DNA from 2 places in the Paenibacillus sp. LjRoot153 genome. Region 2 is predicted to be linked to the other one. Evidence: a T-box and tRNA genes for the amino acid it is inferred to sense, from the RefSeq annotation. Region 2 holds a T-box; the other holds one or more tRNA genes.

Region 1 (15,748 bases), 2.2 Mb from region 2:
TGTGCAGAACGATCTCAAAGAGCTCTACAACCTGATTACGCTGCTGAAGCCAGGTCAGCTTGGCGGGCAGAACAGTTTCAAGAGCAACTTCGTAGTTGGCAAGCGTACGCCGAAGAATGAGATTCAGCTGCAGCAGGAGCTTTCTAAGGTGATGATCCGCAACCGTCGGGGAGACGGAGGTGTTCACTATACGAAGCGGATTGTGCGAAATATCCCTCTCACGCTCTCGGATGATGAGCAAGCCCTCTATGATGGGGTTACGAATTTCGTACGAACACGCTATTCCGAAAGTGGCGGCGACCTCAGCTCCATGCTTTCTATGATTACGCTCCAGCGTGAGGTGTGCAGTTCGCGAGACGCTGTTTTTATTACGCTAGTAAATTTATTTAAAAAGACAGCTGAGGACTCGCCTGTACGGCCCAAAATATGGGAGCTCGTCGAGCTTATTCGGAGCATTAAGTCCAATAGCAAAGCGGAAACCACGATGCGACTCATCCAAGACATCAATGATAAAGTCATTATTTTCACGGAGTATCGGGCATCGCAAGAGTATTTGTTGAACTATCTCAAGGAACATAAGATTACGGCAGTCCCTTATCGCGGCGGCATGAATCGCGGCAAAAAAGACTGGATGATGGATTTGTTCCGAAATCGGGTACAAGTTCTTATAGCCACCGAGGCCGGTGGCGAGGGCATTAATCTCCAATTTTGCCACAACATGATCAACTTCGATCTGCCTTGGAACCCTATGCGCGTGGAACAACGGATCGGCAGGGTCCATCGCCTTGGGCAAACGCATGATGTGAACATTTACAACTTATCCACAAGGAATACCATTGAAGAACATATCCTCTCGCTCTTACACGAGAAGATCAATATGTTCGAATTAGTTATTGGTCAGCTGGATACGATTCTGGAGAAAATCGAGAAACGAGGCTCGCTTGAGACATCCCTGTTCCGCATGGTAATGGAAGCTGGTTCTGGCGAGGAAATTCGTCGTAAAATCGATGAACTCGGACATTCCATCAGCGAAGTAAGAGAAGAGATTGAACAAAATCCGCAATATGGCGCCAAGTTCCAGGACATCCTTGATGCTGTAGGCGGTTCCCAAGGTGTGGAGGTGGGTCCATGAATAAACGAAACATTCACTCGTTCGTGATGCGTTTTCTAGAAGCCTACGACTGTACGATTCTAGAGAAAACCCCTGCCTCTGTGACGGTTAAGCTCTCTCCCGATGCAGATCGGGAAATGACGGGCCGGCCTTACTATTGGAGCTTCATTGAGCGAACTGGTGCTGCTGCGGAAACGATGACTTATAAATTCGTGTTCGATCCGGAGCAAATGAAACTCGAAACAAAGCCTAAACCCGCGGCCGTGACCGCTGTCCAAAGTCCTCCGTACACTGGCTACGGGCCACCAGGTACAGGCGGCGCTGTTGCTTCAACAGGTAGTGCGGCAGCAGGTAGTGCGCCGGACAGTATACTCGGCCGTTATTTCGGGTTCGTTCCAACGACCATCACGACACGCGTTCCACAAGATGATGTCACCTTCGGCAGCAGGCGACTTGACCAGATCTTCGGTATCGTTCGCGAGCGTGGACGCTTCATTCATTTATTCGAAGAGCCCTTCCCGACGGGGGCGACGTATCATGCTTCCCTCGTCTACAATACGTGGCTTTGTGTGAACTACAAGGTTGAGCTTCTCTGTGACCGTAAGCGGACAGAAATTCATTCCCTTGCGATTCAGCTGGGCACCGGTGAAATTCGCGAGCATTTTCATAAGCAAATGCTTACGAAAAGTCTGTCGCCGAAGCTCCCTGCGAATAGTCACATTTTACCGGACACGATTTCAATCCCCAAAGCAATCAATGCCTTGGAGATGACACTCGAGCGCAAAGTCAGCACCTACGACCACCGCTGGGCCGATGAAGCGAATGCCCGGCATCGCAGTGAAATCGATCGTGTGGAGAGCTATTACAACGGGCTTTTATTGGCAGCAGAACCTGACAAAAGAGATGAAATTGAAATTCAATGTCGGAATCGTTTGGAAGAGATCGATTGGCAGCATAAGCCACGGATCGCTGTATCCGTCATTAATGGCGGACTATTTCACTTAAATGCGAGTCGAATCGCATCCAGAAACTGACGCTAGTCGCTAAAACCTCGCAAATAACCCGCAACAGGTTCTAACATTCTTTTTAAGGCATACGCATTACAATAGTCACATACACTAAGAGGTTAGCGAGAGGCAGGTGAACGAAGATGAAGTCGTGGACCACTTGGACAGCCACTTGTATTATTTTGTGCAGTATTGGCTTCATGCCCTTACACACTTCAGCTGTTGACAACTTAGGCGGGACAAGCCCTACTCAGGCGCAAGTGAAGGAACCTAATAAAGCAGCAGCCTCAACATCGGACTTGACGAGTACATCATCATTCGATTCAACGATCAGTAAATGGCAATCGACGCTTGCGAAGGAAGATGGTTTTGAAAACTGGATGCACGCACGTTGGAACAGCTATCCACTTGGACCTGGCACCCATGGCTGGGTCGTCATCCTCACCGATCAAGGTCATGAAGTGGGCTACATGATTGTGCATGCCACCGATTCTGGCGGTTTCCGTTTGACCGAATATGGGACAGGCAAGTCTCCGCTATTTAGTTTAGCTACGTTGTATCGCTCTTTGATACAACAAGAACTCATTCCTTCTACAACCCTTTACGACGATTTTGTGCAAAATGAAACGATCATTGAAGACCGCTTATATATGGATACCCTTACTTCTGTTTGGAAAATCGTGCTGGATGACGAGACCTATTATCTCGACGCCAAATCAGGGGAATTGCTTCCGCTGACAGAGGATCCAACACCACGTATGGCGTATGATCTGAGTGTCTCCTCCGATTTATCGCATGGTACAGCTCAAACCCTGGTACGCCCCCCTTTTGATCCTTACGAGCGTTTGCCATGGATTACAGGCACACCGCTGCCGGTGACATCCTTGCCTGAGCTCCAGATTGCCCTGGAGCAGCAAGGAGATTTGACCTACGTCACAAAGCTGTATGATGATCAGGTGACGATGCCGTTAACTGTTTTAGGTTATCAACAATGGATATATGGGGATAACTATCTTATACTCGAGCACGATGGTCCTCGATATGTGCAATTGGATGCTTCGTTAGAGCTTGGGAAGATTTATCCATAGTCAGAGAGAACCAAGCTGTTATCTGGTTCACAATAAAAAGTGGCTGATCACAAGTAGAAGATTCTACAAGTGACCAGCCATTTTTCGCACATTTTACCACACTCATTTTCTCGACTTCGACCGCCCGAACAGCATCCGCGTCGCTAATGGAAGCATCCCAAACCAACGCGTTTGCCAACCCTCACGTTGTTCCTTCATCGACGCTTTGGCTTGTTGACGAACTTCCTTCGGCGTGTCGATATAGGTAACGACTTGTTGGGTTATGTACTTCACAAGATCATCGCTTTTTGCCATACGCCCACCTGCCTTTTACCCTTATTGTAACCAGAGCAACAGGGCTTTAAACTACACGAAGACAGGTGGCAGGCCGCTTACTCACTGGCATTCACCCTGGTTTTCCGCCGCTCTCCGCAATAATTTTATCAGCAAAGGATTTAATCGTACCGCAGCCTAACAGCATTGGCTTATTATCACATTGCAACAGCAAAGTTTGAGCATTCGTATCCCAGGCATATTGGAAGCCAACATTCATGCTGACGACTGAAATCGTAAATTTGCCTGATGCTGTGTTCGGAATAGCAAACCCCTGCCTCCTACCCACCTGCTGTAGTGCTCTGAATACGGAAGGCGAAATCCCTTTATACATCCATGTGCTACAAGTTGCCATAGGTTTTCTCACCTCTTTCAATTAGGATCATTAAATTGTATGAGGCAAGAGCTGAAATCGTGCTTATTTCCCTAAAAAGCCTATCGCCTGATCGTTACATTTGCTTCTAAACTCGTCCAACGAACATAAGCTAGAGTAACTAGAGAGAGAAAGAGGTGTTGGTTTGAATGTGGGAACTAATGCTTGCTACCGAGCAGCTTGACATTTATATGGATGAAGTCAATCTTAAACTCGAGATCCGAATTAAGTCAGATCGGGATTTAGTACCATTAGTAATTCGAATGAACCATACAGATTTAACCCAGTTAATCTATACCCTGCTGGAAATCAATCGGAGTTTTCGAGGAGATATTCCTTTTTTTCATACGAAAAAGCTGCCAGGCAAAGCCTAGCCAGACAGCAAAAAAAGCACGATGCACTCCCCCACTTTCCCGTGGTTCGGAGCCATCGTGCTTTTTTCCATCGAATGTTGACCCGATGTTTAGTTTCTGTTGATTCCCGCGATAGAAGCGATGAATCGCAAAATGTAAAGGAACAAGTTAATAAAATCAAGATAAATATTCAATGCGGCAAGCGGAACGGCTTCCGCTGCAACACCGTTACGATACTGAGCTACATCATAGAGCACCCAGCCACTGAAGATCAGAATCCCCACCATGGACCATACCAAATTCATCATGGATCCAAAGTGTAAGAACATACCGAGCACACTCATTAGTACAAGTCCAATCGTTCCTGCAAATAAGAATCCACCTAAGAAGCTAAAGTCACGTTGGGAGCGGTGAGCATAGAAGGCCAATGATCCAAAAATCGCTGCCGTTGCAAAAAAAGCACCCGACACCACGCTAGCCCCCAGTTGACCGCCGTACGCCATGATGACCGGATATAGCGTTACCCCCGAAATGGCTGTAAATGCGTAGAGAAAGCCGTAGCCGATATTTTTGCCGCGAATACGAATCACGATAGCTGCTACCAGCATCGCGACCTCTGCAATGACGAAAAGCATAACCATGGATGGCGGTACAACCATCGCTCCGATCAATGTTCCAAGAAATGAAACCAATAGGGAAATGGCAAACGTTTGAAGCACATGTGCAAAGCTGCCGGATTGTGTAATCGTAACGGTTCTATCCATCAAATTCAGCTCCTTTAGAAATAAAGAAATGTACAATCTATCCTATGTATTATACCTGTAATTCATGAAAACCGCTACAGGGGGGCGGTTGGACATCAAAACACCCTTTTCTGAGAGCCAGAAAAGGGTGTTTCATTGATGCGATCAAGAGGACTCGAACCTCCACGGGGGTAAGCCCACACGGACCTGAACCGTGCGCGTCTGCCAATTCCGCCATGATCGCGTTTACAAAATTAATATACCATGTGATGCAAAAGCTCGTCAATGAACTTTTGCTTCTTAGGTATAATTCGGTGACCACTTCCTAACCCTAATCCCAAAGGAGGTATGATCTATGGATAAAGAAGAAATCAAAGCATTAGAGCCGAAATATACAGGCAATCAGCGTCATTTAACCGAGGGTGAAGCACAAGCGATCGTTCATGATCCAAACTTCAAAAGCGAGGATGACGATGGCGAAATCTCTGAAATCGACGCGCTTGCTGCAGGCCTCGCCTACGGCGTGTTCCGCAGAACGTAGATAAGCATATTGCACAAACGAGGAGGGTTCCTAAAGCCATCAATATGGCTGGGGCCCTCTTTGCATTTTTTTAAAAGCGAAACGTGCTTCGGGCTTCGGTGACATGGTTATTCGACACTCCAGGACTCATCAATTTCGCACCAACTCGATCCTAAAGGTTGCACTTTTGCACGCATTCATCCGTGTTTAGCCCTTTAGCGCGCGGAGGCGCAGGCGATTCTGCTCCTTTCGCTACTGTAAGCGTGCTTTTCACCGTTACAGCGCCAAGCGCAGGCGATTCTGCCTATTCCGCAGCTGTAAGCGTGTTTCACGCACGTTACCCCTGCGAATGCGCCGCAGCGCGCCTGCTCATTTCAAGCTCATATAACTGTCCAGAAGCTAGGATAGCTTCATGAACCGTTCTGCCAATCAAGTACCCCAGCGTCGTCGCAGTACCTGCATAGCGGTATGTCGTTCCTCTGCCCGTTGCCGCAATCAACACAGCATCTGTCGACGTGCCTGTTGCGATTTGCCCATTAATGGTGATGTTCAAAGACTGAAGAGCGGCTGCTTTGGCTTCGGTGGCGGTAATAACCGCATTCACCATCGCAGCGTCGGTCAAGCTTCCCTCGATAACAACTATTGTGTTAATCGTACCTGGGTAGAGCGAGGTAGCTGGCAGTATGGCACCTGCTCGTGCTTTATTTCCCAGTCCGACGGTCACCCATGCGGCAACACGAAGTGATTCGTCCTCATTTACCGCGTCTATAGGCTGCACCCCACGCTCTTCCTCTGGAGGCCAAGCCAATTCGCTAAATCCAACATCCTTGACCCACGCCGCGGTAAGCATACCAGCCGTATCTTTCGGATCCATACCTTCTCGAGTAATGAAAGCCTCCATCTCCACCAGCGGGTCGGTCTCGTTATACGTCTTATCCACTTGTCGATTCATCAAAACCCGATGGTGACCAAATCCACCACCCCACGGAGAAGAATTCAATGTTCGCAAGGGATTTTCACTTGTAACCTGCATATACCGTCCGTGTGGCGAATGCACCTGCTTCATACTCACACCCGTTATTATGCTTCTCTTGAGATCTCCCTCACTCTGCATCATCGGACAGATCATCCGGCGCTATCGTTTCCTGAGGCAACATGAACGCTGGCGGCCTTTCGTTCTCATAGGGCTGATACACGTAACCGCGGGCAAGCTTGACGACTCTTCGGTTTTTTTTGCGAATAAGAACCGTCTCATCATCCCAAGCCACAACAATGCCGCGAACATCGTTCGCAGGGCTGACATCTCTAATGACACGCAGTAGTGTGCTATCTACGCGATATTGATCCAATTGTTCTTCAGTAATCATCTATTTAACCCTCCATCGTAAGTATTGAAAAAATATGTACGTAGATAGCATACACCAATTTGCGATTCGGTGAAACTTTACATAAATCCATTCATCTTCGGTTAACTTAACGAGGACGAGGCACAAGATAAGGCAATGGCTAACTCATGCCTACCGTAAGGGGGACATTTCAATGGAAAAGAGAACGTACTACATCAATGTAGGCACGGGAGAAGTACTCGAAGATAGCACAGCACTCGATTATGAATTTGAAATATCAGCAACAGAAGATGATATCGCCAAGCTTCAGGAGCTTTTTGAGGAAACCGACAATTCGTCTCAAGGCAGCTACGGGACTTCCTGGCTCCCCTGGAAAGTTTATTACTCCAATGAAACGAATCAGGAATATGATTACTATTTAACCGAGGTGTATCGTACGCTGCACCGACTTGGTTCTGAGCAGACCAAAAGGCATATCGAAACCATGAACGTGTTAGAAAATGGCATCTAGCTCTCCACTTGCAAAACATAAAAAGGCCAAGAATCCCTACGGAATTCATTGGCCTTTTGTCATATATGGTTTATTAACTAACATGCTCTTTCGAATCATTCGTTTCAAACCAGAAATCAAGGACTTTGCTTGACATCACACGTTTCTTAATATAATCCGATTGTGCAACAGAGAACTGCTGCTCCCACTCGATTGTTAGCTCCGTACAAAGCTTCACGATTGTTAACAACTCGGACCAGGCTACATAGCGCTTATACCAGAAAAATTGAGGGTGTTCAATCATATACGGATACAGGTCATCAAACTCTGTATGTTTACAATCAAGCGCACGTTCAAAGTGAGTCTTTGCTTCCCCTAGCTTTGTCATAAAATAGTCAATGGAACCATTTTCGATACCCATAGATGTCAGCCTCCTCTCTTACCTTGTAATCATTATAAAGGATAAATCCGTTTCAGGGAAGTCATTGTCATCATGTAAAATCAGTCAAAAGTGATCTGCCCATTAGCTAGTGAAGCAATACGAGCGAGTGACTCTACGCGAATACCACGTTCACGAATGGATTTACCGCCATTTTGAAAGGATTTCTCAACAACAATACCGACACCGACAAGCTCTGCTTCTGCTTTTTCCACAATGCGAATTAAGCCGCGTGCTGCATCCCCATTGGCGATAAAATCATCAATCAATAGGATACGCTCCCCTTTTTGAAGCAAATGTGACGATACCATAATATCAGTAACAATTCCTTTGGTAAAAGAAGGAACACGTTCACTATACGTATCTTGATCCATCGTCAACGTCTTTTTGCGACGAGCAAATACCATTGGCACTCCAAGTTGCAAAGCCGTCGTGTACGCAATAGGAATACCGGAAGATTCCACAGTCAACACTTTGTCTGGCTTTGTTTCTCTAAACAATCTTGCAAATTCTTTCCCCATCTCCATGATGAGTACAGGATCTACCTGGTGATTCAAAATGACATCAAGTTTAAGTACTTGATCAGAAGCAACGACGCCGACCTCTAAGATCCGCTGTTTTAATAACTCCATGAAATCGGCCCCCTATAGCTGTCTATTATGAGTAAGTTACCATATTGCTCCCGCCTCTTTCAAGTCCATTTAGAAAATAACAAAAAACACTGAAACTTTTTGGTCTTCTACGGTGTCTATATATATATGAGGATTTCATTCAAATGGAATTCGTTCTAGAATTGCTCACATTTGGGCACGAAGATGCATTGAAAACCTTCGATAAAACAGTATCATTAATCTTACTAATATTTTTCACTCAACTACTCCTCGGAGGAAAGGAAAGATGGCAATGAACAACCTAATTAGACCCATCCTTGTAGGCTGTATGCCTGTTGCAATTGCATCATTCTTGGTGACTGGATGCCAAGAATCATCTGCTCCTGCTCCAAAGGCTACCATAGACGTAACAACAACGTATGTACCTTCACAGGTACACCAGGAATCGTCGCCTCCGATTATCGTCGCAACCCCGACGGCAACACCTGCGGTAGACGAAAGCATTAAGCATGAAGCTCAAGTGGCTGGTATTACCAAAGTAGATCAAGGCGATACTTCCCCATCGCAAGTTTTCACAAGTCCGAAGCCGACCGCTAAGCCGAAGGTTAAAGCTGAGGATGCTTATCAGCAAGAAAAGCCGACCCTGATGGGATTAAAACTTGGCACTCCAAAAGCTGCAGTACTGGAACGTTTTGGGAAAGTGAAGAAGCAATTTGTCATGGAAGAAGACAACATTGAGGTTTATGATTTCACGGACTTTTCGGTTGGTTTCAATAGCAAAGGAACGCTTGAATTCGTCGATGTACATTCGGTTGATATTGACCCAGGATTGCACGGCTTACGCTTAGGACAAAGTCAACAGGATGCAATCGCCATCCTAGGCAAGCCTGATACGAACTCCACCTATGTGCTGTCTTATAAAGCGCAAGGTACCTTGCTCAAAATCGATATTGACCCGCATGACAATACGATCCAATCCATTAAGCTTTTTGCAAACTCTTAATTCCTACACAATCATTAAAACAAAAGACCATGAATTCAGCCTTAAAGGTTGAATTTCATGGTCTTTTTTTCGGCTTTCGTTTCAGTACAACAACGTGATGGTTGCGAAAACGAAGGTAGATCAATACCCCAATAGCAGCTAGTATGACCAATATGAATAATGAAATACCCATATAGGTATGAAACAAATGTAAGAAACTTTCAAAATTATTGCCGATAAATCGGCCCAACGTCACAAAGGTTGTACACCAGAGCAGCGCCCCGGTTCCCGCATACAAAATATACTTATAAAACTTCACACCGCTAACGCCAGACAAATAACAAGTGAAATGACGAACGCCAGGTACGAAATATCCGAAGAAAACCGTCCACAGACCGTATTTCTTAAACCAGCCTTCCGCCCTCTCGATTCGGCTCGGTGTCAGCTTCACCCATTTGCCATACCGATTCAGAAACGGTTTACCTACACGATGACCGATGAAATAACTAACTGTCATGCCCGTCATTGTCCCTGCATAAATAACGGCTAGTGTTGGGCCGAAGTCAAAAGGGCCTCCCCAAGCGGTCAAAGAGCCAATGAAGACCATTAAGGTCTCATCAGGAATTGGAACGCCAAGCATCCCAGCAGACAACAATAGATATAAGGCAACGTAGCCATATTGGCTAATAAAATCAAACAGGAATTCCTTCACAACCTACACTCTCCTGAGTTTAACTTCAACTGCCTCGTAGCTGCGCAATCAGACTTAAGCAGGGCTTGCCCTAAGTAACAGTCATGCAAGCTTATGTACAAACATACCTTGTACTATATCAAACGAAAGAAAGCGAGGCAATATATGCGAAATCGTGCACAGATTGTCCGTGTCGCCTTCACCTACATTGGAACTGTCGTTGGGGCTGGCTTTGCTTCCGGGCAAGAAATTCTTCAATTTTTCACTCGCTATGGCTCGCTGGCAACTTTAACGATTGCTTTATCTACCGTGTTGTTCATATGGATTGGCATACAACTTATGCTTATGGCACATGAAATGAAAGCAGAATCCTATGAGGATTTGAATAAAGTTCTTTTTGGAGAAAAAATCGGGAAATGGATCAGCTTGTTTATGATGGTTGTTCTTTTTGGCATTACAACCGTTATGTTAGCAGGTGCAGGCACGGTTTTTGAAGAGCAGCTCCATCTCTCCTACACGACAGGGCTTCTGGTCACGCTCGTACTCTCTTATGTCATTCTAACACGTGGAATCAAAGCTATTATGACCGTTAACTCCATTGTTGTCCCGATTATGCTGCTCTTCAGCTTCGTCATTGTCGTGTACACCTGGCATTCACCCGCGTCAGGCAATTGGCTGCGAATCTCTAGCGATGATTCACTTGTACGCGTTTGGTTTGCACCATTTCTATACACGGCATTTAATTTGGCCATGGCACAAGCAGTGCTCGTACCAATGGGAGGCTCCATTCGCGATCGCTCTGTGCTCTATTGGGGCGGGCTGATTGGCGGAGCAGGCATTGGACTGCTTCTGTTAGCTGCTCATTATGCCCTTTCCGCACAAATGCCAGGCATCGCTCAATTTGAAATTCCGATGGGAAATATCATGACGAAACTCGGTTATTTCCCTCAAGTCGCTTATTTGCTCGTTATTTACGGCGAAATCTTCACGACCTTTATTGGTGATGCCTATGGCTTATCCATGCAGCTCCAGCAACGAATCAAGATACCTCCCAAATTGCTGCTTATCGCCATTTTACTTCTTAGTTACGCCGTCAGCCACATCGGTTTTAAAACGCTATTAACCGCTTTATACCCGCTATTTGGCGTGGTTAGTGTCGTTTGGCTCGTGTTGATGATCTGGCGTAACCGCAGAAGTACGTTGTAGCGTATTCCCTGGCGGGAAGCTGAGTACAACAATCAAACGTATGAACAATAGCAGCATACCCATCGTAGAAAGGATAATACCTGTAAGCAAGTAAGCCCAATGGAAATTTGCGATTTCAGTATGATCTCGACCAACTGCCACAAGCTCTGCAATCATTAATAAAAGTCCTATAATAAATAAACCAACGACAGCGTAATCGATGATCGTCCATCTGGAGAAATAGGTAACTGCAATCTGGGCTTGGCCAATGGCTCTCGGCGAGGCAGCTTGCTGACGCCAGAGCTGGTGCACCGTCCATGCCGTATAGATGCCGGCACCCGTCACAAACAGACCGACCACCGCACCTAGAATAGCTAAAAACAAATTCATTCGCGGGCTCTCCTTTCGTCTTCCTAGGCTAGTGCTGACGCAAGCCGTAGATGAGACTTAACGTACAGACAAAGCTAATGACTGGAAGCGCATAAAGCAAGGGAAGGATTATCACAGGAGGAAGCTTCATCGCAGGAAACCAAATCAACTGCAGACGCTTCCTTTCCGTCTCCCCATCCTCTAGTTCTCCCTTATGAGCTCGAAGCGTGTCAGAGGCTCCCTCATTCCACTGAATCTTCCCTTTTTTCCATCCGACTTGATAGGAAATTTCGCGATGATCTTTCCTCTTCTCGTTTCCTTCCACGTTCCAAGCCTCCTATTCTATGCTTTCTATAAGTGAATATAAAGGTGACCAGGAATTACACGTGCTGCCGCATCGCGCACATGGCCATGACATGTAAATAACAGCACCTGATGACGCTGACTCAAATCAGCGAGGACACGTAAACAACTTTCCATCCGTTCCTCATCGAAATTCACGAGAATATCGTCCAAAACCAGCGGTAAAATAGCTTTGCCGCCATACTCTTCAACAAGCGCAAAACGCATGGATAAATACAATTGCTCGGCTGTCCCACGGCTAAGTTGATTCGTGTCAACTTGTTGTCCATTGGCTCTTACTGCTAGTAATCGTTGTTCGCCAAAGGGGGCTTTTACAGCTTCGAATGCCCCATTCGTCATCATTGCGAAATACGTAGAAGCACGCAGAAGCACGCCTGGCTGACGATCTTTTTCGTAAAGATCACGTGCCTTCTTCAATAAAAGCGCAGCGAACGAAGCCACCGCATATTGATTCACTTGCTGAGATAACGTCGTTCGAATACCTTCCGCCTGCAGTCGCAGATTTGCCGCTTCCGCACCCTGCTCCAGCTTCTCTATCTGCCCTGTAAGTTTGCCAATGATCTCTCTATGCTCATTCGTTTGCGTGATCGTCTCCGACAGCTCCTGTTGCAGCGAAGTAGCCAGAAGAGCGAGATCTTCTTCTCCTTGTGATTCCATCAGCTTCATAAAGCTTGCCATTAATGAACGGCTTACTAACGATTCAAAGGAGGCTTCAAGTACTCGGCTTTCATCTTCAAGCTTCTTGCGTTCCAGCTGTTCTCGTTCCAAAATTCGCAGGTGCTCACCATCTTGCGCAGTTGCTTCCTGTAAGAGTTGATGAAGTCGAGCTTGTGTCCGATCCATATGTTGCTGAGTTAGTAGAAGTGCTTGCTCCGTCTCTACGATCAGTTGTTCAGTTTGCCTGTGTTCCGCGATACGTACGTGCTGCTGCTGCTCATCTTCTTTCCATCGCTTCAATGCAAACAAATAATCTTGGTTGGAAGGAGGCAATTCAAGAAGTTTATGTACTGTTTCTTCAAAGGTATGAACGTTTTCGGTTAACATGTCTAGCTTGGAAGTCATTTTGTGAAGTTGACGCAGCCCATCTTGTGCCAACTCGATGACCTGAATCGTTTCTAGCAAGGCATCTGTCGATAGATGAGAGCCTACCCCTAGACTGTGCAACCATTCCTCCCAGGCAGTGCGTATCTGAAGACTTTCCGTTTTGACTTCTTCTGCATAACGGATACGCTGCTCAACTTGCTGCTGAAGCAGCTGCAAATTTTCTCGTGCATCCCTTAATTTCTCGAGCTTACGGAGCTGCTCACTATGTACATGCTTACCTTGATCTACCTCACGGAACCAAGCATCCAGATGCGGCTGAAGCTCTTGAATCGATACATTAGAAATTCGATAAGATCCATACTTGTTAAATTCAGTAGCAGCAGCCGCTTCTTGAAGGTTTGATTGTTGAAAGTGCACTTGTTCAAAATGGCGTAGCTGCTCCTGAATGCGGCGTTCTAGCTGCCCCAGTTCCTGCTCCAAACGATGATCTTGGACAATGGAGGAGGGCATGGTGCGAGACGCTCTACTCCCTTCCACTTGACGACCTGTAAGCCAAATATAGCAAGTCACTCCTGCGAAAATAAGGAAAATACATGCGGCTGCGAGCCAATTTCCCTGCCACCCGATAAATAACGGAGTAACAAGTGCTAGAACGCCTGCTGCTATCATCATACGTTGACGAAATGCACGCGCAGCATCTCTACTTGCTTTTGTCGCATCTTCAAGACCCTGGAGGTATATATTTTGTTCTGCTTGTCGTTCTTGAAGATGTGTAAATTGACTTGTTACTAACTGCCAACGCGCATAATCCGAAGACAATTTCTGTAATAAAATAAATGGATCGGAGTCAAGCGACTCCGCGCTTGCTTGTAATCCTTTGCATGCCGCTTCAAGAAGACCAACCTGCTCTTGTCCACGAACAACCTGCGTATGTAAACTCTCTAACTCTGCCTGGATGCGCAGATCAAGTTCTGCTCGATGACGGAATTGCTCTTTATAAGTTCGTACTTGTTCACGAAGTGAGATCGTCACAGCGAATGAAGCGACATCGGTCTCATCCCATTGCACATCCAAATTGGATAGCAGCCTATCTACTTGGGTGCGTTGGTGTGCAACCTCAACCTGAAGCTGCTCAATCTGGCGCTTATGCTCCTCATAGCTAGCCGCTTGCTCCAGCAAGTGGTTCAGCTCGATTTGGTGCGCGAGTACCTTCGGCTCCAGCAGGAGCGCATCCATATCTCTGCGCAAGCTCTGCACGCGCAGCAGCAGCTTGTCGCGCTCCGCTTGGAGGCGCTCCTGCTCGGCCTCGAGCGCCTCCAGCCTTGCCGTGGCCTGCTCCGGGAAGCCCGGCCGCGCTGGCAGGCCCTCCAGCTCGCGGCCGATCTGCCGCAAGCGGAGCCAGCCGCTGCGCGCCTTGCCGGCCAGGCTGAGCTTGTGCAGCTCCGCGCGCAGTGCCTCCTGCTGCCCCTCGAGGGCAGCAGCGCGCACCTCCGCGGCGCGGCGCTCTTCTTGCAGCCGATCGTAGTCGGCTGCTCCATCACGGCTGCGGCGCAGCGACTGCTCCAGACCCTCGAGCTCCTTCAGGAGACGGTTCATCTCCTGATTGCGTCCGCGGGGTCTGTACAGGCCGTCGGCCTGCGCCGTCAGCTTGCGCTCGGCCTCCATGATGGCCGAGCCGCTTACACCGAGCCCAGCGCTATATAGATAGCCGCTGAGCTCATCTGTCTGCAGGGTGCGAAGCTCCTGCAGCTCTGTTAAACCAAAAGCGAACAAGCTGCGATAGAGGTCGGCCGAGAGGCCGCCTAGCAGCGTGTTCAGCAGCTCTTCGCCGCCGGTGGTGCCATCGGCGAGCGTGACCTTGACGAGCCCCGCAGAGGCTCGTTTGCCGCCTATGGCGGGCGCGTCGTAGCGCTCGACGCGTATGCGCTGACCCTGCTCATCGAGCAGGGTTAGGGCTCCCCCGTGGGCGCCGCCGCCCAGCGGCTCGTAACGTTCCGACCGATTGGTTCGCGTCGGAAAGCCGAACAGCACCGCTCGGACGAAGCCCATGAGCGTGCTCTTGCCCGCTTCGTTGGCGCCGTAGAAAACGGCCAAATTACTATCCGTATGCAGCTGACGATCACGCAAGCTGCCAAATCCATCGACTTGGATGGCTATAATTCTCATCCAGGTCCCCCTCCATCCGCGGTAAGTAGATCCGCAACAAGTACTTCCGCTGAACGCAGCCATTCGCGCAGCTGTTCAGGCGTTGCTGCAGCTGGATTCCCAGCGGATTGAGGCATCCCCTGCAGCGCTGCAAGTGCCTCGCTTGCAAAGTTATCCAGAGATTCCTCATCACTTTGCAACGCCGCGGCATACCTTAACAGATCGCCTAAGAAGCTCTTCTCTTCCAGAACGACTGCCAGATCAAGCTCGCTAGCTGTTCGATCCTCGATCGATTCGATCCACACAAAGCTGCCCCGCTCCACTTCGTCTTCCCTTAATTCATCCATCAATTCCTGTAAGGCACGCCCTTTGCGCACCCGTTCATGCAATTCACTGCGTCCTTCCAATACGATGCGGACAATCCCATCTCTGCCATTAGCGTCGTGGCGAAGCCGATCCAATAGCTCACCTAAGCGATCTTTCAGTACTTGCTCCGATGGAATTGAGGTCACAGATAGTGTTTCTTGATACCAACGAACCGTGTCTAAGGCATGGAAAATAAGCTCGGCCCGTCCA
Region 2 (15,748 bases):
AATCCAACAAGCACATTTGCATGAACCCGTGTTTTCTGGGCTTCGTCAAAATCTGGCAGCGTGCTAATTAATTCACTACCTCCGATACCGTACCTGCAGGCGGCTCATATGTGGTCATCTGACGGAACGCGATGCCTCTAGCTCCCATTAACTCGCTAACTTTCTCATGATCCTTCGGATACCCCCGATGAAACACGATCTCTGTCACCCCGCTGTTAGCTAGCATATTGGCACAGGTCCAGCAAGGTTGATCCGTCACATAAACGGTAGAACCCTCACGATCTTCCCGATCGGTAAACAGCAACAAATTCTGTTCCGCATGAATAGTGCGAATACAACGGTGCTTCCTTACGACTTCCTCTACTTCAGCAACGACCTTCAGCTCGATTTCCTCAACAAGCATACAACCTGCTTCCGTGCAGTCCGCTACGCCCATCGGTGCGCCATTATACGCTGTTCCAAGCAGCTTTTTCCCTTGAACAAGTACCGCTCCAACATGTCTACGATTACACCGCGAGCGTGTGGAGGCCATATAGGCAATATCGAGGAAATACGTATCCCAATCTTTCCGGATGTTCATGATGATTGACTCCCTCCTGCTGACTAGGTTTTCATTTACTATTCTCGAAGTTAAAACTATTTCTAGTATTTTCTCATATTTCGTTAGAAATGAAAAGATGAGCTAGATTGAACCCACAAACAATAGCCCTTTTAGCTTCTCGAACATTTTCTCTCCGATTCCTTTCACTTCCATAAGTTCTTCGACTCGCTTGAAGCGTCCCTTCTTCGAACGGTACTCGAGAATGGCTTTGGCTTTACTTTCGCCGATCCCAGGCAGTTTATCTAACTGCTCTAATGTAGCGGTGTTTAAATCTAGAAGTCCATTCTGAGCTCCAGTCGATGGAGGTGCAGTTGACGGTGGAAGTGCAGAACTAGCAGCGGAGGTTGAAGGAGGCTCCGAGGAAGGCGGAGTTTGCGTGTTCGTTCCCATAGAGGTTGGTGGTGAGGATATCATTTCTGCTGATGATGATGTTCCATTCGAACTCGCCTTTGGCGTTACTTTCGTTTTTTCAGTAACAACTGGCCCAGCTTTCCCTAGTTCTGCTTTTCTCTCATTCTCCCCTTGCAAAAGCAATTCTTCCATCTGCGAATTGATCGGCATGAATGCTGTTTGAATGATTGGCTGTCCACCACGGATAAATGGCCACACAACCCAGACAAAAAGCGAGACAGCGCCAAGAATCAACAGGATTCTCTTTATTTTATTTCCAAAAAAATCCACATACTACCTTCTTTCTTAGCATATTTGCGTTTGGGCAACCATATACATGAAAAAGCGTCCCAATGACTACACGACTAGTCACTATTCAAATGCGACGATGCTTGGATCTCTATCCATGCCATTCATGGCTGAGCGACCACGATTATAGGTTGGTTTTCGTATACAGACTGATTTTATCGGGAGGGATTACTTGATGAAAGCTGGATTCATCGGTACTGGGAGTATGGGAAGTATACTGATTGAAGCATTCATTCATTCCGGGGCATTCAATCCCGAGCAAATTATCGCTAGCAATCGAACATTACGTAAAGTTGAACTACTTGCGGAGAACTATCCTGGCCTGCAGGTGGCAGAAACGAATCGTGAAGTCGTGCTTGGAAGTGATTTGATTTTCCTATGTGTGAAACCATCTGAATTCAAAAAGGTTATTGATGAAATCAAAGAGGACGTGCTTTCCTCTCAATTTATAATATCCATCACAAGTCCTATTCTGATTAAGCATTTGGAAGGTCTTTTACCAGCTAAAATAAGTAAAATCATACCGAGTATCACGAACTATGTTTTAAGTGGTGCTACGTTATGTATTCATGGAAATCGCATGCAGCCTGAAGATAAAGAATGGCTTGAAAATATTTTCACACATATCTCTACACCAATACGTGTATCTGAGAGCTATACAAGAATTTCATCTGATTTGTCTAGTTGCGGTCCTGCCTTTCTAGCTAGTTTTATTCAAGCATTCATTGATGCGGCTGTGGAGGAAACGGGTATTTCTGCTGAGGAGGCCACATTACTGGCAAGTGAAATGACGTTAGGTACAGGGAAATTACTTACAACGGGAGGCTTTAACCCTGTTAGCTTACAAAAGCGGGTATCTGTTCCTGGAGGCATTACGGCAGAAGGTTTGCGTATTTTGGAAAAGGAACTTTGCGGAGTTTTCTCTCAAGTGATTAGTGCCACGCATACTAAATATGAAGAAGACATCGAGAAGGCTGAGCAGCTCTTTACATTAAAGCAGCAGTAGCCCTCTCAATGCTTATATCTTTATGTTCTTAACCTACAACGATATTGACTAATTTACCCTTCACAACAATCAACTTGCGAACGGCCTTTCCGGCGGTCGCTTCTTTGACTTTGTCGAGTTCAAAAGCCATTTTCTCCATAGCTGCTTCATCTGTATCTTTAGAAATCATAACACGGTCAACGATTTTACCATTGATCTGCACAACGATTTCGATTTCATTATCCACGGTCCATGCTTCATCATAAGCGGGCCATGCTTCATACGTAATGGATTCCACGCCGCCTAATTTCTCCCAAAGCTCTTCTGCTAAATGCGGAGCGATCGGGGAAAGCATTTGCACGAAATTTTTCATCGCTTCTAGTGGTAGACGCTCAGTTTTGTAAGCTTCATTGACGAAAATCATCATTTGGCTAATCGCTGTATTGAAGCGAAGTGCATCAAAATCCTCGGTAATTTTCTTGATCGAACGATGCCACGTACGTTTGAAGCTATCGCTGCCAAGCGTTTCATCCCCGCTAATTTTGGCATGCACCTGACCGTTATCATCAACGAACAGTCTCCACACACGGTTCAAGAAACGGTAGATCCCGTCTACACCCGTTGTATTCCATGGTTTTGTCGCTTCCAATGGTCCCATAAACATTTCATAAATACGAAGCGTATCCGCACCTTGATCACTCACGATGTCATCTGGATTCACAACATTGCCACGTGATTTACTCATCTTCTCCATGTTTTCGCCAAGAATCATCCCTTGGTTAACAAGCTTATGGAAAGGCTCTTTGGTATGCACAAAACCTAGATCATACAGCACTTTATGCCAGAAACGCGCATACAGCAAGTGAAGAACTGCGTGCTCCGCTCCACCAATGTATAGATCAACAGGCAACCATTGCTTTTGCAGCTCATCCGAACAGAAGGCTTGATCATTCTTCGGATCGATGAAACGCAGGTAATACCAGCAGCTTCCTGCCCATTGTGGCATTGTATTCGTTTCACGGCGCGCTTTCATACCCGTTTCTGGATCAATCGTGTTCACCCATTCAGAAACGTTCGCAAGCGGTGATTCTCCTGTACCGGACGGTTTAATTTCATCCACTTGCGGAAGCAATAATGGCAGTTGATCCACAGGAACAGGCTTCATTGTGCCGTCTTCAAGGTGAAGAATCGGAATCGGCTCACCCCAGTAGCGTTGACGGCTGAACAGCCAGTCTCTCAAGCGATACGTTACTTTGCCGCGGCCTTTGCCATTTTGCTCCAACCAAGCGATCATGTGGCTGATGCCTTGTTCAATGTTCAATCCATCGATAGGACCGGAATTCACATGCTTACCATCGCCTGCATAGGCTTCCTTCTCCACATCCCCACCTTGAACAACTTCAATAATCGGCAAATCGAATTGTTTCGCAAATTCCCAGTCGCGTTGATCATGACCTGGTACCGCCATAATCGCGCCAGTACCGTAACCGCCAAGGACATAGTCTGCGATCCAGATTGGTACTTTTGTGTCATTAACCGGATTGATTGCGTAAGCCCCTGTGAATACACCGGATTTGTCTTTCGCCAAATCGGTACGCTCCAAGTCGCTCTTACGTGAAGCTTTCTCTTGATATTCTTTAATCGCAGCTGATTGCGCTTCTGTTGTAATCTGAGCTACAAGCTCATGCTCTGGCGCCAATACACAATAGGTTGCACCGAACAGTGTATCTGGGCGCGTTGTGAAAACAGTTAAGCTTTTCTCAGCATGGCCTTCAATCGCGAATTGAACCTCAGCTCCTGTGGATTTCCCAATCCAGTTGCGCTGCATATCCTTAATACTTTCAGACCAGTCAAGTTCCTCAAGATCTTCAAGCAAACGCTCTGCATACTCCGTAATTCTCAAAATCCACTGACGCATCGGCTTCCGAATAACCGGATGGTTACCACGTTCGCTCAATCCATCAATGACTTCCTCATTGGCCAAAACCGTACCTAACGCCGGACACCAGTTAACTGGAACTTCATCAACGTAAGCAAGTCCTTTATTGTACAACTGGATGAAAATCCACTGCGTCCATTTGTAGTACTCAGGATCCGTCGTACTAATTTCCCGATCCCAATCGTAAGAGAAACCAAGTGATTTAATTTGTCGACGGAACGTATCAATATTTTTCTTTGTAAATTCGCGCGGGTCATTCCCTGTATCGAGGGCGTACTGCTCAGCAGGAAGTCCGAACGCATCCCAGCCCATTGGATGAAGTACGTTAAAGCCTCTCATCCTTTTGAAACGGGAAACGATATCTGTTGCTGTATAACCTTCTGGATGTCCTACGTGCAAGCCTGCGCCTGAAGGATATGGAAACATATCCAAGGCATAGAATTTCGGTTTATCCGAATTTTCCAATACCTTAAATGTTTTCTTCGCATCCCAATAAGCCTGCCATTTGGGTTCAATCGCTTGCGGATTATAGCCCTGTTGTTCTTTCGTTTCTTTCAATTCCTGTGTCATGACCTTCCATGCCTCCTTCAAGTTAATTCTCTGCTCATGTATGCCTATACGCACAAAAAAACCTCACATCGCTAGCGGATATCGCTAGGGACGAGAGGTATAATTCCCGTGGTACCACCCTAGTTAACACAAGGCGTTCTTCACCTGTGTTCACTCTGCCCCTTAACGCGGGTGAGACGATCCAGCTAGCGCATCTGATCTAGGATCAGGCGGTTCACCTTCTAGCTCCGAGGCGAGTTCTCAAGACTAACATCTGTCGGCTCACACCCTAGCTCCGACTCTCTGAAAGATGCTGTACAAGGTACTATTCCTCATCTAAGCTTTCCATACAACTGATTAGCTTTGATTATATGTAAAATAATGCCGCACTGTCAAGCCGAGAGCAAATCCCTTTGGAATTATTTTTTCGCAATAAAGAAAGCACGCTCTGTCTTATCTGTAGGCCTCTCCCACGTAAAGTCAGCAGCTTGAAGAACCTCGCAAAAACCTACTTCGATCAGCATCTGTTCCAGCCACTGCAAAGGATACGCTCTTTGTTCATGCGTCTCATCAATGCGACGGAAGGTTTCCTGCTGGCCACTGTCTTTGACGAAGATCGTTAACTCATGTTCAATCTGAACACGTTCCTCATCTAACTCACTTGTCCAAATGTAAGCAACATCGTCCTCATTTAGAAAAAAGGGCTGAGATTCCGCATAGGCAAACAATTGCTCAGGCGTATGTACATCAAAGAGGAATAACCCACCTGGCTTGAGTCCTGCCCATGTTTGACGGAAAGCATCCACGATGTCCTCTTCCTCTAATAAATAGTTGAGGCTGTCACAAAAAGAGATCGCGACATCGACTTCCTCGCCAAGCTCCCATTCGCGTATATCCTGTTGAATCCAACGAAGACCACCGCCGCGAAGCTGGCTGGGTTGTTCGCTATACTTCTGCTCGGCGACAGCCAACATATCCTCGGACAGATCAATGCCAGTCACCTGAATGCCTTCCGCAGCCAATGGAATCGACAAATTGCCTGTCCCGCAACCTAAATCAACGAGCGTCGCAGGCTTTACGCCAAACCGTTCGAAACCTTCCTTGGCAAAACGAAGCCAGTCTTCATACGGCATGCTGTTCATCAAGCGATCGTACGTGTAGGCGAATTTTTCGTAACTCATCTCAGCCTTGCGTCTCCTCTTGCTTCAGATAGGTCCAGTCCGCTTCCTGATAGATGAGCCCATCTTTCATAAGTTTACCTAAGGCACGTTTGAAAGCGGCTTTACTTAGCCCGAATTTATCTTTAATAATATCTGCCTGCGTTTTATCCGAAAATGGCATCGCATTCCCTGGACGTTCACGCAGCACTTCTAGAATACGATCCGCATCCTCATCGCGTCCTTTTTCCTTAGGAAGCCTCATGGATAGATTAACTCGTCCATCTTCTTCACGGACGAAGGCAATCCTTACATCCACTTGCTCACCTACGCGAAGTAAACGTGTCCGCTCTTGTGGGATGATAAGACCGATGACGCCATACCCAAGAACGCCTGCTTCACAGATCACGAATGTGCCCATTTGTAATGGACGATACACGCGTGCTTTCACCCATTGGTTGGTCCAACTTGAAGGAGCTCGTACACAAAGTGGTGCCAAATCTTCTTCAAGTGCCAACTTGGCGATTAATCGGCCTTGTCGGTCATGCGCAAGTGTTGCAAACACTTTGTCACCTACTTGAGGACGAAGCTCCTCAAGTTCGGGCACGTGCCGATAAGGCAAGAGCAGATGACGCCCTAGACCCATTTCTAAGAAATAGCCGAAACGCGGATGAATATCAACAACCTCTAGAAGCCCTACCTGACCCATGGTCAGAAGCGGACGTTTCATGGTGGCCATGATTCGATCCTGTGTATCGTGGAATAAGAAAACTTCCACTTTATCTCCCGGACTAATGCGATTACCTACGATTTCTGCGTAAGGGAGCAGAAAATCCTGATAACCATCGCTCAGGAAAAAGCCGTTTGGTGGAACTTCCCTTGCTACCTCTAGGGTAACAAGGGATCCTGCTTCCATTCTCATACGCGCTCCACAACTTTAGCATCGGACCAAAGTCTTTCGATGTTATAGTATTCACGGTCATCACGATGGAAAACGTGGAGAACAACATCCCCTAGATCAAGCAGTACCCATCTTGCAGTATCAACGCCTTCAAATCCTCGAATATGAACACCATGTTCGTGCGCTTTTTTACGAGCCTCGCCCGCAATAGCTTGAACTTGTGTTTCCGAATTCCCGTGACAAATAACAAAATAATCAGCGATTAAGGATACGCCTTTCAAATTCAGGCTAACGATATCTGCCGCTTTCTTGTCTTCCGCTGCCTCAACAACGAATGCTAATATTTCTTCTGGGTTTTTACTCATGCAATCATCCTCCATGTCATTAGGTGTGTAGTTTAATTTGTTCCAATAAATCATTCCGCGTCAGAATTGTTAATGGATAAATGCGCTTTCCTTTGGAAATTAAGAAGTTGATCGTGGAGTCAAAACCGGCAATCAACGCGCGTTCAAGACTCGTCTTTGCCAGTTCACGAATAGATTCGACCCCTGGGAAATCACGTCCTGGCTCCATGTAATCCGCCAAGCAAACAATTTTGTCGAGCAGCGTCATCTGTTCTCGCCCAGACGTATGATACCGAATCGCATCTAAAATTTCCTCGTCGACGATTCCGAATTGCGTCTTCGCGATACAAGCCCCTGCGTGTGAATGCCATAGCTCCTTATCGAAAACTAACAAATCTTGTGGCAAATCGTTCTCACGAATAATCTTAGCTTGCTCCCCAATAGGCCAATACTTGCAATAGTCGTGCAAAATCGCTGCAACATCCGCTTTGACCGCATCCCCGCCAAATCGTTCAGCCAGCATGACACTCGTTTCCATCACGCCAAGTGTATGCTGCCAACGCCGCTCCGGCATTTGCTCCTTGACAGCTGCCATGAGGTCTTCACGTTTCATATAAGCCATTCACCTCCATGAAGTGCCCTACCTTATCTGGTACAAGATACCTGACGGGATCTCTTTGCTGCCGCAACGCTCGAATAGCCGTAGATGAAATTTCCACGAGTGGCATTGGTACAAGCATCACTCGGTTTCGAATACGCTCGGGCAGCTGTTGCAGGTCCAGCTCATAACCAGGTCTGGCTAATCCAATAAAATGAATATGCCGCACGATGTCATCGATGCGATGCCACTGCGGCAAATACTGAACCATATCCGCGCCAATAATGTAAGTGAACGCGATGTCCGGATATTGCGATTTCAACAGCTCGATCGTATCGATACTATATGATACGCCGCCTTTGTTAATTTCGATATCGACAGGACGAAAAAAAGGATTGCCTTCTGCAGCCAGGCAAACCATCTCCCAACGCTGCTGGCTCGTTCCCTTCGGGGCATTAGGTTTATGCGGCGGGACGTTCGCTGGCATTAGCCAAACCTCGTCCAAGCCCCCTTCCACCCTCGCACGTTCAGCTGCGATTAAATGACCGGTATGAATGGGATCGAACGTGCCTCCCATAATTCCGACAAGCATACGTCCACCTCATTAGCGCGGCAGTTCAATCTTCTTATTGTCACGCGATTCTTTGTACAACACTACGATTTTACCGATAACCTGAACCAGCTCTGCGCCTGATTTCTCAGCCAGTTCTGTTCCAACTTCTTGGCGATCTTCACCGCTGTTGTTGAGCACGGTGATTTTAATCAACTCACGTACTTCAATAGCCTCTTGAATGTGGCGAATTAAATGCTCGTTTACGCCACCTTTACCAACTTGAAAAATTGGATCTACGTGGTGCGCCAATGAGCGCAAATGTCTCTTCTGTTTGCCTGATAACATGGATGTCCCTCTATTCATTCTTATTCAGTTAATGACTGTTCTACCACCTGTCTCATTGCCGCAACCGGCGCAGGGGTACCCGTCCAATACTCGAAGGCATAAGCGCCTTGATAAATAAACATGCCGAGCCCGCCATGAATGCGAGCCCCTATAGCTTCCGCTTCACGAAGAAATCTCGTGATTCGCGGATTATAAATAAGATCACTAACCAGGTGGTGCGGTCGAAGCAGGTGAAGCGGTAAAGGGAGCTCATCTACGTTAGGATGCATACCAGCCGACGTCGTATTCAGCACGAATTCAACATTGTCCACAACGTTCTCCAACTCGTCCATCCCTAAACCAACGGTTTCGGTGAAGGCGCCAATTGTGGCTGCTAATTCGACAGCACGCTCTTTGGTACGATTCGCGATATAAATACAGCTCGCGCCTTCTTTAGCTAATGCATAGGCCACACCTCTCGCCGCGCCGCCTGCCCCAAGTACAAGAACTCGTTTACCTTTGAGCTCAATTCCCGTCTCTTCTTTCAAAGAACGGACATACCCGATCCCATCTGTATTAAAGCCTTTGAGCTTACCATTTTCATTCACAATGGTATTGACTGCGCCAACGATTAAAGCCCCTTCATCGATCTCATCGAGGTAGTTCATGACATCTACTTTATGTGGAATTGTCACATTCACTCCACGGTATCCTAGTGCCCTAATTCCCCGAACTGCCTCTCCAAGCGCTTCCGGCTTTACGTGAAAAGCTGCATATACCCCATTGATTCCCGATTCCTGGAAAGCACGATTCAACATAATTGGGGAACGAGAATGTCTGATCGGATCCCCGAAAACCCCGTATAGAACTGTATGACTATCGATCGGCGTCACTAGTTTCTCCATGATCTCCCACCATGCCCCCCTAAATCAACGACTCCCGTGTAATGACTTTAATGCCTTTCGGTGCATGAACAGCAAGCCCCGCACCCGCTAAACTATTCACTTTAATCCAGCCTAAACCAGAGATCAGCACATCCATCTGTTTCCCCTTAGGAATGTGCAAGGGATGTTTGACCAGCTTCGGAAGCTCTTCAAGATCCGCCTGCGCCGGAGGCGTCAGCATGACACCCTTGTGTTCTTCATATAACTGATCCGCTCGCTCTAGCTTCGTACGATGAATCTGAATCGCATTCGACGCGAATATCGTGAAGGACTGATGCTCACCTTGGATAAAATCAAAACGAACTAACGCGCCAAAAAATAAGGTTTGTGCCTCATTAAGTTGAAATACCATCGGTTTAAGCGGTTTGTCCGGCATGAGAGGCGTTAAATCACGCTTCTTCACTACCTCTGTTAGACGATGCTTGTACACAATCCCAGGCGTATCAATAATGAATTTCCCGTCATCGAGCGGGATTTTGACTAGATCGAGCGTAGTTCCCGGATATTGCGACGTCGTCAATTCGGCTTCTAGGTCACTATAATCACTGATCAGACGATTAATGAGCGTCGATTTCCCTACGTTCGTTGCACCAACCACGTACACGTCCATGTTGCCACGGTATTCTTGTACAGCCGAAATAACACGATCGAAACCGATGTTTTTCTTCGCACTGCAAAGCACGATATCAACAACCTTGAGGTTCTCTTCCTTGACTCTGCGCTGCACCCAATTAATAATTTTGTTGGCATTCGTCACTTTCGGAAGTAAATCAATTTTGTTAACCACGAGTAGTACGGGATTATTACCAATAAATCGGGCAAGTGAGCTAATCATACTGCCTTCAAAATCAAAAATATCCACGATTTTCACGACTAACGCCTTCGTTTGACCAACATGTCCTAATAATTTCAGGAAATCGTCCTGTTGAAGGGTAATGCTCGAAGATTCATTATAATGCTTAATCCGATAACAGCGCTGGCAAATCAAAGGTTCCTTTTGCAAGGCAGCCTCTGGAATAAAGCCCAGCTTACTTTTGTCTTCTGTTTGCAGCTGAATGCCGCAACCCGCACAATGTTGTATTGTTTCTGTACTCATGAAACCTCCCTATTTCTTCATCCTTGCTAGTGCCCATTTCTCAATTTGGCGGTTCACTTTCGTGAAGAAGCCTTCATCTTTTCTTGAGATGGGTTGAACGAGGATCGTATATAGCCCCATTCGATTGCCGCCAAGCACATCTGTCAGCATTTGATCCCCGATAACAGTAGTCTGTCGCGCATTCGTTCCAAGCAACTTCATCGCTTTATGGAAGGAAGCATTCGTCGGTTTTTTGGCACGGTGAATAAACGGAATGCCCAGTGGCTTAGCAAAAGTCGAAACCCTGTTATGGTGGTTGTTTGACACAATAACAACTTTGAATCCGATCTGCTGCAAATGATTCAGCCATTCTATTAACTCAGGTGTCGCATGTGGATCACGTGCACCGACAAGTGTATTATCAAGATCCGTTATAATTCCGCGAATACCGAATCCCCACAGGTGATTGGCATCAATATCATAAATTGTATGAACAGACTGTCTGGGTACAAGCTTTTTCAGCAAACAAATTCCCTCCAACTGCTTCCTTGACATATACGTGAAACTATATCATAGTGCCTCGTTTGTTGCAAAAAGAAAAGAACATATTTTCCTTCCACATAAGAATTTATAAGTTTCCGATACACGGAGAACAAATTCTTATTGGCGATAAAAACAACATTTAAAACGCGGTCGATCATCCTCGAACGACTTCGATAGAAGTTTTTCTCACTAGGCCCTCGCAGGCAACGGCAACCACTCTAAAACACGCTGAATTTTGAGATCCCAGTAACCCCATTCATGTGTGGCGGGCTCTTCTTCATAAGTAATCTGCAATCCCTGAGCTTGGCAATAATCTCGGAATCGAATGTTATCCTCATACAAAAAGTCTTCCGTGCCACAGCATTGATAGAGCTTAGGTCGTTCTTGTTTACTAGCAACAAGCTGATTAGCGAGATAGAACAAATCGTTTGGGGTATTTTTTATCGTCGTCACATCGCCATAAATCAATTGAAAGTCATTTGGAAAAGCAGTAGCCCTCGTTACGATATCTACGGCACCAGATAAGCTCGCTCCCGCTGCATAACGATTCGGATGCGAAAGTGCCAGTTTCATCGCGCCATATCCCCCCATGGATAGTCCTGCCACGTAGTTCAGCTCTCGCTCTTCGGCTAAAGGAAAGAAGGATCTTGCTAACACAGGTAATTCTTCACTAATGAACTCCCAATACTTCGGACCTGACGCCATATCTGCATAAAAGCTGCGATTAACCGCCGGCATGATGACGGCAATTCCATGCTGAGAAGCATAACGTTCAATGGAGGTTCTCCGCATCCATATGGTATGGTCATCCGACAAGCCATGCAGCAAAAGTAAGGTAGGATGCTTCCCGCCAAAGGCATGCGAGGCTAGTCCAATCTGACTTTTGGCAGCTTGAGGTAATATGACATGCATAGAAGCTGAAACACCAAGGGATTCTGAGTAAAAATGACAATCAATAAACGCCATCTGAATAAATCTCCTCTCATAGGAAGCCACCCTCCTAGATGGGAGAGTGGCTTCGGCTCATCATTTTATTTGTTCTTTTACACGAATAATTAATTGGTTCGCTTGTTGATATTCGACTTCAGACACAGCTGATTGACTGTATTTTGCGCGTTCGAACAGTTCAATTAATGCGTCCAGTTCTTTCTTCATCCATTTGCTCTGAGTTGACCACCTGGTTGTTGCTTCACGTACCGTTTCGTACTCGTATCGCGTGTATCCTTTACGACGGCAAGCACGGAGCATTCTTTCAAATTCAACGATAATTTTCTGATTGAAATTCACGACTTGCAGCTGTTTCCTGCGAGCACGCCAATTATGCCACGCTTCACTTCTTACTAAGAAAAATACAGCGACTGATAGAAGACCAACGCCAACTACACTACTTAATGTCAGCCAGAGCCATGTGAAACTTGGCGCTTCTGTTGTTTCTTCAGGCAGTGTGCTAGTTTCTGTGTCTGTAGGTAAATCTTCTACGACAGGTGTTGCTTCAGGGAATACATTAGGCAGCACAAAGCCTGAGGTTGGCTCAAAGGATATCCAGCCAAAGCCTTCAAAGTAAACTTCTACCCATGAGTGCGCATCTGAGTTGCGAACTGTATAAGTGCCTGCGCCATCTAAATCAATCGTTGCACCTAACTGGCTCAAGATACCCTGCTCCCGAATGTCATCCGCAATCGACGAAGCTCCTGAGGAGTATCCCTTCACCCAGCGAGTAGGCAATCCAAGCGATCGTGTGAGTACTGCCATTGCTGTCGAGTAGTAGTCACAATATCCTTGCTTCACTTCGAATAAGAAACGATCCACGAAATCTTTGCTCTTCCCTTTCGTTTCATCCGGTGTATTCGTATAAGGATAATGTTCGGATAAATACTTCTCAATCAGCTTAGCTTTATCATAGGGATTGGTCGCAGTCTTCGTAATATCAAGCGCTAACTGCTTCACACGCTCAGGTAAATCAACAGGCACTTGTAAATATTCTGCCCATTCCGGCTTGTTGGCAAAATCTTGCTGCGTTTGCCGCAGTAGATCTTCCTCTAAAATCGGCTCTTGGACAACGATCGAATAGTCTTTCGGATAATTAGAACGTCCCGTAAATCGAAGTTCCGATTGTCGGGGTGTCCAAATGATTCTTTGGAACGGGTTCTCACCTTGATTGATTTCAACGATTTTCTGAATAGCATAGCCCCCGAATAATACCGGGAATGTCTCCTCTCGATCCATCACAACGCTTTGTGTAACTTCTTGCGTTTTCAATAGGGACACATCAAATCGTGGATCTAATGGTAACGGATTTAAATTTACCCGATACGCAGGTAATCTCTTCTCCGTTGGCCCAAGCTCCCATCCTTTACCGTTGTACATCGATCGAGTTTCCCCACGGAAGTAGGTACGTTTGGTAGATTCAATGGTCATTACCGGTGTGTAATCAAACCGAAACCCGCCACCGAGTCGACTGTCATCTCGGCTATAGCCAGATGAGGCATCTGCGGTCGATGTAGCAATGCTAACGCCTTTACCAAGCAAAGGCACCGATTCCCCACGACTTACTTTCCAAGCTGTGTAAGGATCTGTCAGTATGGGATTTACTGTCGGAGCAAATACGCCAGCTAAAGTAATCACACCAATTAGAATAAGAATAGGAACGGTAAAAGAAGACGGGTAATCGGAAATCGTTTCCCAAACGTCTGGGGCTTTCTTCTTCAATTGGGAGAAATGTCTTACAATTAAGAGCAAAAATCCACAAAGTAGAATCATCGCCACTTGAGGCCATAGAAAAATCGTACTGAAGGAATCACGAACAGCGAAAAACAAAATACTTACAAAGATAAGGACAACAATGCGGAATCGTGATTGAACGGACCACATTGCGAATAAATAAATGATCCATGCTCCCAAGCTAAACCAAATATAAGGTTCGAACTGCCCCGCGTTAAGTCCAATGAAGCGAAGCGCTTCTTTCCAGTTTGTAATATGTACAGCTACCCAATGATAGCCCATGCCCAAACCATGAAACCAGATAATGATAACGAATTGGAGAAACCCTCGCCATCCGTCCTTTATTTTGGGAATACAGTAGGTCGCTGTAGTGAGGACTAAGGTCCAGGTAACGAACGAAACCGTCTCTGGAAGCCACAAGCCATCTTCTTTCATAATCCAAATCAAAAATTGGTAAAGGAATATCCCTACGAATATCGCAGAAACACGCATCGCCCAATCTTTGAGCAGGATTCTGCTCCACCATGTGTTAGGCATACCGTTTCGCCCCTCCCAGAAGGTTAGGCAAGTCCGTTAATTGACTTACTTCATACCCCATATAACCTTGCGAGCGAATGGCCTTAATATAATCCTCATGTGAGGAAATGTGTTCCACCCCTTGTGGGCCTAAAGCTTGATCTGCTTGGGTATGAACCCAAATATGACATGGCTTCATTTGAAGCAGCGCCATTTGCTGAAACATCTGCAGCATTGCGCTCCCTTTTTGCGGAGAAATGAGCACAATTAAACTGCCAGCTGGCCAATCCTGTGAGCGCTCCTTCATAATCTGGCTGAGTGATTGATACCCATCCGCATCAACACCAACGAGATGTTTAACAATTTCCTTGTAATGATGCTGACTGTGCTTCGGTTCAAAATAAGTAAACTCCTTGCCGATCGACAGTAAGCCAAGCGACATTTCGCGTCCAGTTCCGTATCGGAACAGGGAAGCTGCAACAGACACCGCTAGTTCAAATTCGGCCGCATCTCGGTAAGCTCGAGCAGTTCGGTCCAGTAGAACGATGGTTTTCGGCAAAGATTCTCGCTCGAACTCCTTCGATTTCCAAGTTCCTGTCTTCGCCGTCGCGTTCCAGTGAATACGCGAAAGTCGATCGCCATAAATGTATTCACGCACTCCATTTATTTGTGTTGTTTCGCGGTGTGCACTCGTCGCTGTTGAGTGATGCTGCATGCCTTTGAGCATTTGATGAAATTGCGCCCATTCGCGGATCGTAACAGTCTGCGGATACACAGTAATCGGCTGTTGCAGATCTAATCGGCCCTTATGCTGAAAAAAGCCGAAAATATCTTCAGTTAAGCATTCGGTTTCTCCGAAACGATAGTACCCTCGCCGAAGTGGCGGCGTGCTATACGTGAATTCACCCCGACGTTTCCAGTCTGGAACGATCGATCCTTCGAAAACAGATTCTTCCCCATTCTGACGTATAAGCTGATCTTTAATCATCACGTAGGGAACTGGCCAATAGCCTGGTAATTGGACACCGAGCTGAATTTGTAAAGATTGTCCTGCCTCCAGTTTGGCTTCTACGCTTGCATTGGTAAGCTTCCGCGTCCCTTGCACACGTCTGATGCCGCTCCAATTCCCAGATAGTAAATAGACAGTTAAAAATGTCATCGTAATGAACAACATGGAAGCCAGCTTTCCACCTTGAAATAGCATGAATAACAAACTAGCCGCCAAGCAAGTTACAAGTAGCCAAAAAGCTGCCGGAAGCCGGGTGAGTTCCCCGAATCGTTTGAATACCGGTCGTTTCA

The links. A T-box is a leader RNA that pairs with one kind of tRNA and senses whether it is charged. The one in region 2 lies ahead of leuS (leucine--tRNA ligase), so its partner is inferred to be a tRNA-Leu.
Region 1: it has a tRNA-Leu gene. The T-box ahead of leuS (leucine--tRNA ligase) is inferred to sense a tRNA for this amino acid. The anticodon was not compared.

What each region holds. Positions count from the first base shown of each region.
Region 1 covers NZ_CAXUQH020000001.1:5,628,592-5,644,339, forward strand. The annotation lists gene ACSQ8P_RS24245 (DEAD/DEAH box helicase) at 1-1,132, shown strand, start outside; gene ACSQ8P_RS24250 (YqhG family protein) at 1,129-2,145, shown strand; gene ACSQ8P_RS24255 (hypothetical protein) at 2,262-3,206, shown strand; gene ACSQ8P_RS24260 (YqzE family protein) at 3,309-3,500, opposite strand; gene ACSQ8P_RS24265 (hypothetical protein) at 3,592-3,873, opposite strand; gene ACSQ8P_RS24270 (hypothetical protein) at 4,041-4,265, shown strand; gene ACSQ8P_RS24275 (Bax inhibitor-1/YccA family protein) at 4,355-5,008, opposite strand; tRNA gene ACSQ8P_RS24280 (tRNA-Leu) at 5,148-5,231, opposite strand; gene ACSQ8P_RS24285 (hypothetical protein) at 5,343-5,528, shown strand; gene ACSQ8P_RS24290 (adenosylcobinamide amidohydrolase) at 5,845-6,573, opposite strand; gene ACSQ8P_RS24295 (hypothetical protein) at 6,611-6,874, opposite strand; gene ACSQ8P_RS24300 (hypothetical protein) at 7,047-7,364, shown strand; gene ACSQ8P_RS24305 (hypothetical protein) at 7,438-7,764, opposite strand; gene ACSQ8P_RS24310 (xanthine phosphoribosyltransferase) at 7,845-8,414, opposite strand; gene ACSQ8P_RS24315 (DUF4309 domain-containing protein) at 8,680-9,396, shown strand; gene ACSQ8P_RS24320 (DedA family protein) at 9,452-10,087, opposite strand; gene ACSQ8P_RS24325 (YkvI family membrane protein) at 10,232-11,272, shown strand; gene ACSQ8P_RS24330 (hypothetical protein) at 11,204-11,641, opposite strand; gene ACSQ8P_RS24335 (hypothetical protein) at 11,670-11,945, opposite strand; gene ACSQ8P_RS24340 (AAA family ATPase) at 11,972-15,193, opposite strand; gene ACSQ8P_RS24345 (metallophosphoesterase family protein) at 15,190-15,748, opposite strand, start outside.
Region 2 covers NZ_CAXUQH020000001.1:3,417,182-3,432,929, reverse strand. The annotation lists gene ACSQ8P_RS14300 (deoxycytidylate deaminase) at 68-580, opposite strand; gene ACSQ8P_RS14295 (ComEA family DNA-binding protein) at 683-1,282, opposite strand; gene comER (late competence protein ComER) at 1,476-2,306, shown strand; gene leuS (leucine--tRNA ligase) at 2,335-4,794, opposite strand; T-box leader at 4,878-5,121, opposite strand; gene ACSQ8P_RS14280 (class I SAM-dependent DNA methyltransferase) at 5,193-5,954, opposite strand; gene ACSQ8P_RS14275 (CvfB family protein) at 5,956-6,852, opposite strand; gene rsfS (ribosome silencing factor) at 6,849-7,196, opposite strand; gene yqeK (bis(5'-nucleosyl)-tetraphosphatase (symmetrical) YqeK) at 7,216-7,788, opposite strand; gene ACSQ8P_RS14260 (nicotinate-nucleotide adenylyltransferase) at 7,778-8,365, opposite strand; gene yhbY (ribosome assembly RNA-binding protein YhbY) at 8,378-8,671, opposite strand; gene aroE (shikimate dehydrogenase) at 8,692-9,555, opposite strand; gene yqeH (ribosome biogenesis GTPase YqeH) at 9,575-10,690, opposite strand; gene ACSQ8P_RS14240 (YqeG family HAD IIIA-type phosphatase) at 10,700-11,194, opposite strand; gene ACSQ8P_RS14235 (alpha/beta hydrolase) at 11,402-12,178, opposite strand; gene ACSQ8P_RS14230 (DUF4129 domain-containing transglutaminase family protein) at 12,239-14,470, opposite strand; gene ACSQ8P_RS14225 (DUF58 domain-containing protein) at 14,463-15,748, opposite strand, start outside.